4 regions of the Lysinibacillus sp. BS3 genome follow, and region 1 is predicted to be linked to each of the others. Evidence: riboswitches for the same ligand, from Rfam matches in the RefSeq annotation. Region 1 holds a riboswitch; each other region holds the start of a gene.
What was found. A riboswitch is a leader RNA that binds a small molecule or an ion and turns the genes downstream of it on or off. The one in region 1 is predicted to bind cobalamin.
Positions count from the first base shown of each region.

Region 2: linked by a shared signal. The riboswitch ahead of AAJG31_RS01825 (glutaredoxin) and the one ahead of cobT (nicotinate-nucleotide--dimethylbenzimidazole phosphoribosyltransferase) in region 1 are both predicted to bind cobalamin.
Region 3: linked by a shared signal. The riboswitch ahead of AAJG31_RS10865 (ABC transporter substrate-binding protein) and the one ahead of cobT (nicotinate-nucleotide--dimethylbenzimidazole phosphoribosyltransferase) in region 1 are both predicted to bind cobalamin.
Region 4: linked by a shared signal. The riboswitch ahead of AAJG31_RS23095 ((2Fe-2S) ferredoxin domain-containing protein) and the one ahead of cobT (nicotinate-nucleotide--dimethylbenzimidazole phosphoribosyltransferase) in region 1 are both predicted to bind cobalamin.

Region 1 covers NZ_CP154860.1:1,486,356-1,489,470, reverse strand. The annotation lists gene hfq (RNA chaperone Hfq) at 1-53, shown strand, start outside; gene AAJG31_RS07770 (rhodanese-like domain-containing protein) at 149-451, shown strand; gene AAJG31_RS07765 (hypothetical protein) at 496-891, opposite strand; cobalamin riboswitch at 1,311-1,487, shown strand; gene cobT (nicotinate-nucleotide--dimethylbenzimidazole phosphoribosyltransferase) at 1,579-2,634, shown strand; gene AAJG31_RS07755 (trimeric intracellular cation channel family protein) at 2,729-3,115, opposite strand, start outside.
Region 2 covers NZ_CP154860.1:345,851-348,965, forward strand. The annotation lists gene nrdE (class 1b ribonucleoside-diphosphate reductase subunit alpha) at 1-972, opposite strand, end outside; gene nrdI (class Ib ribonucleoside-diphosphate reductase assembly flavoprotein NrdI) at 969-1,328, opposite strand; gene AAJG31_RS01825 (glutaredoxin) at 1,325-1,549, opposite strand; cobalamin riboswitch at 1,666-1,844, opposite strand; gene AAJG31_RS01830 (hypothetical protein) at 2,215-2,496, opposite strand; gene AAJG31_RS01835 (hypothetical protein) at 2,506-2,892, opposite strand; gene AAJG31_RS01840 (DUF2089 domain-containing protein) at 2,905-3,115, opposite strand, start outside.
Region 3 covers NZ_CP154860.1:2,171,784-2,174,898, reverse strand. The annotation lists gene AAJG31_RS10870 (acyl-CoA dehydrogenase family protein) at 1-1,168, shown strand, start outside; cobalamin riboswitch at 1,226-1,409, shown strand; gene AAJG31_RS10865 (ABC transporter substrate-binding protein) at 1,546-2,514, shown strand; gene AAJG31_RS10860 (iron ABC transporter permease) at 2,511-3,115, shown strand, end outside.
Region 4 covers NZ_CP154860.1:4,620,512-4,623,626, forward strand. The annotation lists gene AAJG31_RS23090 (energy-coupling factor ABC transporter permease) at 1-545, opposite strand, end outside; cobalamin riboswitch at 694-879, opposite strand; cobalamin riboswitch at 1,132-1,314, shown strand; gene AAJG31_RS23095 ((2Fe-2S) ferredoxin domain-containing protein) at 1,460-1,831, shown strand; gene cobJ (precorrin-3B C(17)-methyltransferase) at 1,836-3,115, shown strand, end outside.

The sequences.
Region 1 (3,115 bases):
TTTCTACATTCGTACCAGCAAAACAAATAGAGTTTTTAGAGACAGAAGTATAATAAGTATGTTAAACAGTTAGTGTTCTCACACTGGCTGTTTTTTTTGCTACAAGCTATAATGATAGTGGAATTTGATATTTTGGAGGACAAAGTTTATGAAAACAATGGAAACAACACAATTATTAGATCTGTTAGATGCAAATGAGGACCTATATATTATCGATGTTCGTGAAGAGGATGAAGTAGCACATGGCATGATCCCAGGTGCTAAACATATTGCACTCGGAACTATCCCTGAACGTTTAGAGGAATTAGATGTAGAAAAGCCATATATTATTGTATGTAAGGCTGGAGCTCGTTCTGCCAATGCGTGTGCTTACTTAGAGGCACAAGGATTTGATGTAACAAACCTTGAAGGCGGCATGCTGGCTTATGATGGAGAATTAGAATTTAAATAAATCATGAAAAAAAGAAAGAGCATATACTCTTTCTTTTTTCATGATTATTTTTTCACGGCGTCCATGATAAAATTAAAATTCTCTTCAAAGTTTTTGTAGATATTAACATTTTTTTGTCCCTGCACTTTTGAAGCATAACTAGCAAAGTTTAGACCAGCTCCATAAATTTGTAGTGCTCCATTCGCCAAATCCCCTTTTTGGAGAAGCTCAATGCCATCTTTCAAGAAATTTTGACTCTCCTCGAAATGACACTCCGTAATGTATTTATCACCACTATGAAATAATTTTAAATTTTCTAGTATTTTATTTGCTGTCTCTTCGCTGATCGAAGCGTCGATATTGATTAATAACTGATTGATCGGTTTTACGAGTTTGGCATAGAGGCTATCGTGCGTTTCACAGGTTTCAGCAATAGCGTTTCTTAATTCTTTTGCATTCATCGTATCTACTCCTAACTTTTCATCGTTTTACTATTTGATACTTACCCTAATTTTAATCAACTGAATACTGAATTTTTAGAAATAATTTATGTTTACATTGAACAGATTATTAAGGTTTTCAACTTTTATGTTCAACATTACTCAGTGAATTGGCAAAACATATGCTACGGAAGGTAGAGATGATGGAAAAGTCTGTAGTTTATTTGTTAAGACAATTGATTTAGTAATTAGTTCTTGTACAAGCTGAGTGTTAGGCATAGAGAAATCTTTAAAAGCAATAATTAAGGAAGACTAGGAATCAAGTGAAAGATTCACAGGCTATTGATAAGCTTATATTGGGAATTGGAGTATGTACTAAGTTAACACTCAAAAAATTTTTTCCTCTTGACACTAAAAAAGTTGTAAAGTAGATTTAACATAATTACATAAAAGCAATAGGTGCCCACTAGGGAGAATAGGGAATAAAGTGAAAAGCTTTAGCGGACCCGCCACTGTATAAGGGAGTTTCATAGTGTATGCCACTAGCGAAAAGCTGGGAAGGTACTATGAGGTGTTGAACTTGAGCCAGGAGACCTGCCTACATGCTTTAGAAGATATAGATGATGGAAAAGTCTGTAGTTTATTTGTCATGACAATAAACTACAGACTTTTTATTTTGTCTTAATGAGAACGAGAGGAGAAATAATCATGCAATTATTACAAGACACGATTCAAAACATTCAAGGGGTTGATATGAAAAGTATGGAGCAAGCTAGAATGCGGATTGATGCGCTTTGTAAGCCCCCGGGTAGCTTGGGTAAACTAGAATCAATTGCCGTACAGCTCTCTGGTATAACAGGACAATTATATCCGACGGTCGACAAAAAGGTGATGATTGTCTGTGCTGCAGATCATGGTGTTTGCGAGGAAGGTGTAACCACGAATCCACAAGATGTTACGGTCTTTCAAACATTAAATTTTCCTAAGGGGGGTACAGGCGTTTGTGCGATTGCGGGGATTACCAATGCAAAGGTGGTCACAGTAGATGTGGGAGTAAAAGAAGATATTTCACTTGATGCAGGTGTCATTATTCATAAAATTAAATACGGTACCGATAACATGGCACACGGTCCAGCTATGGCCAAACAAGAAGCCATTCAATCGATAGAAGTAGGAATCCGTGTGGCCACTGAGGAAATCATAAAAGGTGCTGATGTACTTGGGACTGGAGAAATGGGCATCGGCAATACAACACCAAGTGCTGCGATATTAGCTGTTTTGACGGGATGCAACCCTATCGAAGTAACGGGGTTTGGTGCAGGAGTAGGCCAAGGAGGCATTGCCTATAAAGCGGCAGTTATTGAAAAAGCAATTACCTTAAATAAGCCTAATCCAAGTGATGTTATTGATGTTCTGGCTAAGGTTGGAGGGTTAGAGATAGGGGCGATGACAGGTATTATTCTTGGCGCTGCTGCCCATCGTAAACCCGTTGTCATTGATGGATTTATTTCGACTATAGCCGCCCTCATTGCTTATAAGCTCGAACCAAAAGTAATCGATTATATCATTCCTTCCCATGCTTCAGAGGAACCAGGGGCAAAAATTGCCGCTGCCTTACTGGGCATTGAACCGATGTTGCATATGAATATGCGTTTAGGCGAAGGTTCTGGAGCAGCCTTAGCCTTTCCTCTTTTAGATGCAGCTTGCTCGATGATGAAAAACATGGTGACTTTAGAAGAATCAATGCAGTTGTTAAAAAGGTAAGTTAAATGTCTCTTTTTTAATCAAATAAGGAATGAAACATTAGCTTAAACAATAAAACAGCCAATGACTTAATTTTTGGTCATTGGCTGAATGGTTATGCACGATTTAACTTTCGTAATGGCAAGCGCCACTTCATCATATAGGAAAGAATACGTAAAGCTGTAATCACTGCGAATAAAATATAAAGGAATATGTCCCCTGTAAAAACCTCGAATCCGATTAGCAGTCCAGCAAGAGCTGCCCAAACACCATAAACTTCATCACGGAGAACTAATGGTTTTCTTCTAGCTAATAAATCTCGTACAATACCACCACCTGAACCTGTCAAAACAGCAGCTACAATGACTGCGCTCACTGGCATATCAAGCTTGACAGCATAGAGTGCGCCTTGAATAGCGAATGCTGATAAGCCAATCGCATCTGTGAAGTTACCCCAACGATGCCAATGTTGAATCAGATGATGCGGAAAAATAAAGAATAT
Region 2 (3,115 bases), 1.1 Mb from region 1:
ATCAAGTAGCTCGTAGTACATGTCTGAAATGGAAATTTCAGACATACGTTTGCCATATTCTTTAAAAATATCATATGGGCTAAACAAAACGATATCCTTATCACGTTTCATCAGTTCGAAGAAAATACTAGGTATAATAATCCCTGTTGAAAGGGTAGCGAGGCGAATTTTATCATCAGCATTTGGTTTTTTTGATGAAATGAAATTTTCTATGTCTGCATGGAAAATATTTAGATAGACAACACCTGAGCCATTTCGTTGCCCTAACTGATTAGAATAACTGAAAGAATTTTCTAACAGTTTCGCTACTGGGATGACACCACTTGCACGATTTAATATCTCTTTAATTGGATCACCTAATGGACGTAAATCTGTTAAGTTGACCCCAACTCCACCACCAAGGCGTGATAGCTCTAAACAATAGCCAATATTTTCAGCAATACTATTCATGGAGTCATCCATTGATAATTTAAAGCAGCTTACTAATTCACCACGTGCTTTCTTGCCACTATTCAATGCAGTTGGTGTGGCAGGTTGATAGGCTTCCATCATCGCTTCGACAGAACGTTCTGCTAAAGCTGTGTTGCCTTGAGCTAAATACAAAGCAATAATAACAATACGATCCTCATATTTTTCTAAAATCTCTTCGCCGTCACGACTTTTCATAGCATAGCTATCATAAAACTTGCTGGCGCTCATAAAGGATGGGAAACGGAAATTATAATCATAGGCTTTTTTATACAACTTCTTAATAAATTCCATTTCGTACATGTCGATAAATGCTTTCTCATAGTAGCCCTCATCAACTAAATAGCGGATTTTTTCCTCAATATCTATAAAATAACGCAAACGTACGTTGACATACTCTAAAAAGTAGCGGCGCGTAGCTTCACGATCTTTTTCTAACTCAAGTAATCCAGTTGTACTATAACGATTCAGTACGTCATTATTAAGCTTTAAATAGGTTTTCATCTCATTACCCTCGTTTCATAAAACGTTTGTATTGCTTCATAATCTGTTTGATTGCCTCGTAAATCTAATTTCCTTACTAAGGGTACATGATAGGTAGTAGCAATTTTCTCACCAGCAGCGCCAAATACATGATGGCCAAAGTTACTATTGCCACTGGCAACTACTCCTTTACAAAAATCTCTGTTTTTTTCTAAAAAGCGTTGCACCTTCGCTGGAATGTCACCTAAACCATCTGTGTAGGTAATTAAAAGATACGGCTTATTCAGTCGCAATTCTTCAGAGAGCTCGATAGCTTCTGCCTTTAATTTGGATACAACATTTCGGACATTGCCTGTACGACTTGCATAAACGATCATAGGGTAATCAACTCAATTTGAGAAACAATTTCCTGAACATCTCCTATAAAGGTTTCATTCATTTCTAAAACAGGCACACTTAAAAAACCTGCATCTATAATGGTTTGCTTAGCTTGTTCATCGTGATCAATGTTAACAATTTCTGCTTCAAGTCCTGCACGTTGTAATTCAGATTTTACCCACAGGCATTTTGGACAAATTGTTTTCGTATAAAGTTTCATAGAAATCCCTCTTTTCATAAAATAAAAAGGCTATCTCTTTAAGAGAGATAGCTAAAATGGAAACGTTAACATACTAAAAATACCGACGTTCCCATCTCTTAATCCCCGAAGAAATGATTAATTTGTTTTATAAAGGCAGGTCTCCTGGCTTTGCTTCATTCTCTGATTTCCTTCCCATGCGCATGCACAGTGGATGCTATCATCGTCAGCTTAACAGTTGCGGGGACAGCGTCGGAATTGTACCGAACTTCCCTTTTAAACTACATATAGTAGTACCTTAGTAAAACGAACACAATATATTGTTGTTGTTCAATAGTTTTAAGTTTACCATCCTTCAAATGAAAAGTAAATCTAGATTCTAAACTTCTTTATTTTTGGATTATTCAGTATTTTTAATTATGTAGTTCCAAATAGATTACCACTAATCACTTATACCCAAATCAAAAATCTATTTTTAACGATGTACGTGATTTTCTATTAAAATGGATCTAGAATTCTAATTTGAGTTTAAAGAAATCTTCTATTTTATGTACCATTGAAAAATAGTTGTCTCTATCGTAAGTCCTGAAATAATGATCATCTCTTACCCATTTCAAATGATGCTCATTACATTAATAAAGAGCATGCTTTTATCATAACATGCTCTTACCATTCTATCATTGGGATTATAGTCTAACCTTAACCTCAGTCCCGTCCTGAGCTTTGACATCGACTAGCACAAGTCCTTTATAATTTTGTAGTTCCTTGATAATCGGCTTTAACATTTCTTTGTCGATGAGGGGAAAGGTAAAGTCTATTTTCTTTTTATCGAAGTATGCCTTTGTCCACTTATTGGCTTGTTGCTGAATCCATTTAGAAGTTAAAATGGAGAGGACAATGGTTAGCACAGTATAGGGAACAGGGACGGTAAAGCGAACGTCTTTTGCTTTCACTTTTACATGCATCATTCGTCGCCTCTACTCAATGAAGACTGCAACGGAATCTCCGTTTGCTGATTTTATATCTACAATTTGTCCATCTAGTTCATTTTCAATTGCTTCAAGAAGAAGATTGATGTCGATATCTTTTACGTATTTTTCAGATTGCGGAATACTTGCAGCGATGCTGTGTCCTGCCATCAATACGGCTTTGACAAGTTTAATTGGTAAATTTACCGTGACATTATCATTTTCGGTGGATACAACACGGACCTTTAACGTTTTATCTAAATACTTTGTTTTTTCCACAAATTTATTCTCTGATTCTTCTTTCTGTTGTAGCACTTGAATCAGCTCTGATCCTTTATCCGCATCAATTTTGCCCTCTTGAATCATCGTTAACACTTTTGTAATTTCCTCTTTCATGGTCGTTCCTCCCTATTCGTCTTTTAAGAGCTTTATGGCTTCATCTGTTGTGATTTCGCCATTTTCAAGCATGCTTACAATTTTTTTCTCATCTACTTCATTTTTCTTCTTTTGAGCATAGCCAAGGGATGAAATAATATCATTTAGCTTGCCTCGAACTGTTGGATACGAAACCCCCAGTTCCTTTTCAACCTCTTTAATATTTCCTCGGCAGGTTAAAAAT
Region 3 (3,115 bases), 690 kb from region 1:
CACAGATTTATATGAAGGTGCGACCTTTTTAACAGAACGTCAAGGGGGCTCTGACGTAGGTGCAAATGTGGTGGAGGCGAGAAAGGATGGCACTGCTTATCGTCTATATGGTGAAAAATATTTTGCATCCAATGCGGGCATGTGTGGTGTAGCGATGGTATTAGCACGACTAGAAGGTGCGCCAGCAGGTTCCAAAGGCTTAACATTGTTTGCAGTTCCTTGGCGCAAAGAAGATGGAACAACAAATCATTTACGTATTCGCCGACTGAAAGATAAGCTAGGCGTTCGGGCAGTTCCCTCTGGTGAGGTAGAATTTGATGGTGCACTTGCCTATGTTGTAGGGGAGCAAAATAAAGGGATTTATTATATGCTAGAAGCACTAAATCTCTCTAGAATTTGTAATGCAGTCGCTTCAATTGGTATTATGCGTCGCGGCTTCTTAGAGGCAAAACATTATGTAAGCAATCGACATGCATTTGGCAAGCCCTTAACACAGTACCCTATGATTCAGGATACTTTAGGGAAATTTGCAGCTAAGTTGCACGTGGAAGTAGCGACAGTTTTTGATCTTATCCAATTATACGATAAAGTGACAAGTGGACAGGGAACTCAGCAAGATCTTATTATGAATCGTTTATATATTGCCATTATGAAAAAGGAAACAGCAGAGCAAGCTGTTCATTATGCTAGTGAGGCAATTGAATTACACGGAGGTAATGGCTATATAGAAGACTTTGTAACGCCCCGCTTATTAAGAGACGCCCAAGTGTTAACGGTGTGGGAGGGTACGGCTAATATTTTGGCCTTAGAACTCATTCGTTTAGTAGATAAGTTTCATGCTCATGAACTGTTTGTACAGGAGATGGAGGAACGATTAGACAAATTAGCTGACAGCTCACTAGTACAAATCGTTAAAGAACAATTGGCGAATATGTCTGTGAAACTGCAAATTTTTAGCGCTTTAGACGAGGCAACGAAAACTTTTGAAGCTAAGGGTATGGCGGAAAAAATGGCTCACCTTTATGAAAGTGTCATAGCGGTTGAGTGGGCACATAAATTTGGTGGGAAATATGAAAAACTAGCGGACGTTTATTTAGAACAGACATGGTCATTAAGAGAAATGGGTGCTCAAATGAAAACAGTCCAATACTTTTCTGAAATTGTATAATGGCCGGGGAGTCGTCTTGAATGGAGGCGACTTTTTTCATTTTCATGTATAATGAAATCAACTGAATATTATAAAGGTTCTTTACTTAAGTAAAGTGAAAAGGGAAATCGGTGTAATTCCGATGCGGTCCCGCCACTGTAAGTGTGAGTTTTTTCAAATGATGCCACTGAAGATTTCGGGAAGGCTTGAAAAATCGCAAGTAGCACTAGCCAGGAGACCTGCCTTTATAACGACATGACAACCTACGAGGATAGGGTGGTGGATTTTGTATCAGTTTTTTTGGTGCGATTTTGCCCCCTCATCGATCAAAGATGAGGGGTTTTATTTTGATGTAGAATAAAGCGAAATGTCGCACGGATCAACGAAGGAGGATTCACATGAAGAAATTTTGGAAAATAGGATTATCAGCATTTTTAGCAGTAGGCTTGCTAGCTGCTTGTGGGCAGGAAGCAAAAGATAACAAGCCATCTAACGAGCAGCAAACACAGCAAGAAACAGCACAGGTGGATGAAGCAACATTCCCAATGACGATAACAGATGCCCTTGGTAAGGACATTACACTTGAAGCACCTCCTGAGAAAATTGTTTCACTTATTCCAAGTAATACTGAAATCCTTTTTGGACTAGGTTTAAATGATGAAATAGTTGGTGTTACGGACAACGACGATTATCCGCCAGAGGCAACTGAGAAGGATAAGGTTGGCGGTATGGAATACGATATTGAAAAAATTATTGCCTTAAAACCAGATATCGTTTTTTCACACGAATCTAGCATGTCTCTTTCAGAAGAGGCTATTGCACAGCTTGAATCAGCAGGTTTGAAAGTATTTGTTGTAAAAAATGCACAAGACTTTAATGAAACATATACAACAATTGAGCAACTTGGACGTGCTACAGGGAAATTACCAGAGGCAGAAAAAATTGTTGCGAATATGAAGGCAAAAGTAGAAGAAGTTTTGTCTAAAGTCAAGGATGTTGAACCCAAAAAAGTGTTAGTTGAAGCATCAGATGAGCCAGATATTTATACAGCTGGCAATGGCACATTTATGAACGCTATGCTTGAAATGATCAATGCAGAGAATGTAGCTGTAGATGGCGATAATTGGTATAAAATTGATGCAGAACAAATTATCGCAAAAAATCCAGATGTCATCGTGGTGACATATCATTATGTACCAGATATTTTAACGAAAATACCAAAACGTGCGGGCTTTGATACGATTAATGCCGTAAAAAATAATGCGATTGTGCAGGTAGATGAAAGTACAACAAGTCGTCAAGGGCCACGTTTAGCAGAAGGTCTAGAAGAATTAGCAAAAGCGATCTATCCTGAGGTATTTAAGTGAAAAAAATAGCACTAGCCTATACACTAACATGTACGCTTCTTCTTATTAGCATCTGGTGTGGCGTAGCGATAGGCTCAGTTCATATTCCACTAGAAGTATTGTGGAATGAGGCGGTTGATGAAACAGCCGCCAATATCTTTTGGAAAATTCGTTTGCCTCGCGTGTTATTAGCGGGACTAGTAGGCGCATCTCTAGCTATTGCTGGAGCAGCTTTCCAAGGTTTATTAAAAAATCCATTAGCAGATCCATATACACTAGGGGTTTCATCAGGGGCTTCTGTTGGTGCTGTTTTAACGATCTTTTTTAGTATTTCTATACCTGTTGTCGGTTTGTATGCGCTGCCAATCTTCAGTATGATTGGTGCTATCATTACGATGGTAGTTGTTATGAGCTTTGCTAGACTCGTAGACCGCTCATTAAAAATGGAAACGTTGATATTAACAGGTGTTATTTTTAGTTCTTTTTTAGGTTCCCTTATTTCATTAATGATTGCCTTATCTGGTGAAGAATTACGTCAGGTAATAGGCTGGCTACTTGGTTCTGTTTCGATGCGTGGTTGGCCATATGTCCAAATGATCATTCCATTTGTGATTGTAGGTTC
Region 4 (3,115 bases), 1.6 Mb from region 1:
ACAGAAGTCACAATGTATGTACCTAAATCACCAAGCATAGCTGCAAAGAATATGGCTAGTGAAAATGACAACCCTACTTTTTGAGCCCCTTTAAAGACAAAGTAAGCAATAAAAGGACCAACAATAGCCATAGAAAAGGCATTAGCCCCTAAAGTTGTAATTCCTCCATGAGCTAATAATAAAGATTGAAATAATAAAACGATTGTTCCAATTACACTCATTGCTAGAGGGCCAAAGAGTACTGTCCCAAGTCCTACACCAGTTGGGTGAGAGCAACTACCTGTAACAGAAGGGATTTTTAGGGCGGATAGCACAAAGGCAAAGGCTCCTGAAAGCCCCAAAAGCATTTTTGTTTCAGGATTTTCATCAATGGTTTTTCGAATAGAACGCAATCCTAGAATGATAAATGGGATAGAGATCACCCACCAAAAAATAGCCCATTCGATTGGTAAAAAACCTTCCATGATATGCATGGCAAAGGCACGTTTTGGCACGATTAAAAAGGCCAGTAAAAAATAACTAAGTTTCCACCATGATAATTTCAAAAAGCTTTCCTCCTAACTAATTAATAGATTTTTAGAATATTGCGTGCGTAATTAAAAAAAGCACTTCTCCACTGGTGGAAAAGTGCATAGCTAAAAAAGCAAATAACAGTCTCATCTGCTAAGCCGCACACCTATCCTCGTAGGTTGAAACGATCACTTATTTTTCGGCAGGTCTCCTGGCTCTAGCTCAATGCTTTATAGGTCTTCCCATCCGTTGGACAGTGACATATTCTATAAAGCTCCCTATTACAGTGGCGGGACCGCGCCGGACTCAAACCGGCTTCCCTTTTAAGCAAAATGACAAACACTTTGCACCGAAAAACATTCAAAATGTGAGATTTCACGACAAAGTGTAACATGAATTTCCATAAATATGCTATACCTTTTATAAAATTTTTAAAATTAAAGGTCAACGGTGAATATTCTGATAAAAGTTTGTGCGCAAATTATATAGATTTATATAAATTTCATATCTAGTTCCATTCAAAATTGATAAATTTGTCATAAATTTTTAAAGAAATATTGAAATTTTAAAATAATAAGATATGATAAAGACAGTTTTCTATTTAAAATTCTAATAAAAATTTCATATAAAACGTCAATAAGTGCTCGAATAGCTCGAGATAATAGGGAAATTGGTGAAAATCCAATACAGCCCCCGCTACTGTAATAGCTGATGAAATCGCAAAGCCACTGGTGCAAACTTGGGAAGGTGCGACAGTAAAATGAAGCTTAAGTCAGGAAACCTGCTTATTTGATTGTGCATGCAAACTTTTCGGAGGGAGAAGTTGAAGCGAAAGCGAGTACCTGTATTTCATTCTATTCGTTTTTATTTGGCTTCTACAAAACCTTTACTCTTCGTTATAGAGTAAAGGTTTTTCTTTTTCCAAAAAGCAAATGAGGGGAGACAGAAGATGACAACTTGGAATTTAGAGGGGATGAAAACACATCTCTTTATTTGCAATGGCAGTAGCTGCATGAAAAAGGATGGGGAGGAAATTACCTTAGCCATTCGAGATGAGATACAGCGGCAAGCACTCGATCAGGAAATACATACGACAAGAACGCGCTGTAATGGACGCTGCAAGGATGCTTGTGTGGTAATCGCTTATCCTCAAGGAAACTGGTATCGTGTGCCATCAACAGAGCATGCTAGAACACTAGTACAAGATTTACATCATGAATCCTTATACAACGAACATGTCTTTACACTTCGTGAAGGTACATTACAGCGTACTGCTCAAACAACTGCCATTAAAGGGATCGAAAAGGTGAAAGAGGGGTAACAACATGGCGCAAAAAGGAAAAATTTTCGTAGTAGGCTTTGGACCTGGAGATTTTAAGCATATTACGACACGTGCAGTAGAGGCTTTACAACAAAGTGATATGATTATAGGCTATAAAACCTATGTAGAGCTGATTCAAGATTTAGTAAGTGCAAAATCGATTGTTAGTACAGGCATGACAGAAGAAGTGTCGCGTGCACAGGAAGCCGTTCGTCAAGCCGAAGCAGGGAGCATCGTCTCAGTAATTTCGAGTGGTGATGCAGGCGTCTATGGCATGGCAGGATTAGTCTATGAGGTGTTAATTGAGCTAGGCTGGACAGAAGCAACAGGAATTGAAGTTGAAATTGTTCCTGGGATTTCTGCGATTAATTCATGCGCTAGCATACTTGGTGCACCTATTATGCATGATGCTTGTACAATCAGTTTGAGTGACCATCTAACACCTTGGAATTTAATTGCAAAGCGTGTCGAGGCAGCTGCAATGGCGGACTTTGTCATTGCTTTATACAATCCTAAAAGTGGACGTCGAACAAGACAAATTGTCGAGGCTCAACGAATACTCTTAGAATATCGTTCGCCAGACACACCAGTTGGGCTTGTGAAAAGTGCCTATCGAGAACGTCAAGAAGTGACCATGACAACACTAGCAGAAATGCTAGAACATGATATTGGTATGTTGACAACTGTCATTATCGGGAATTCGTCAACATTTTTCTATGACAATAAGATGATTACGCCCCGCGGTTACCAACGTAAATATACCCTGGGTGAAGAGAAACAGCCATTACGTCCACATCAACGTTTACGCGAAGAAAATGAACCTTGGGCAATGAACCAAGAGACAGGAACAGCGCGAAATGACTTTACGGCTGACCCTAATGCAGGGCGCTTTAATAAACCCAGTATAGCCGCTACGCCAAAGCCGAAAAAAACAGCTCTTGAAATGGCTACAGCGGCACTTGCAATGGTAAAAGGGACAAGCGCAGTCAAAGTAACACCGAAGCTTGTACAGCAAAAAATAGAATCTATTTTTGAATTAGCAGTAAGTCCTGGTGTAGCCAATAAGTTTTTTACTCCCCAGCAAATGATGATGTTAGCGGAGGTCGTTGGGGATGAGGGGACGATGGAATACACACCAGATCATCAAATTCATTTGAAAATACCAACGACTGCCCCTGAACAGATCACAGAGAAATTACAGAAAGTAGGGTTTTTATTAGCCCCGATTGGTGATGTGTTATCACTGAAGGCTTGTGATTTTTGCTACGGTGAAAAGGCTGATTC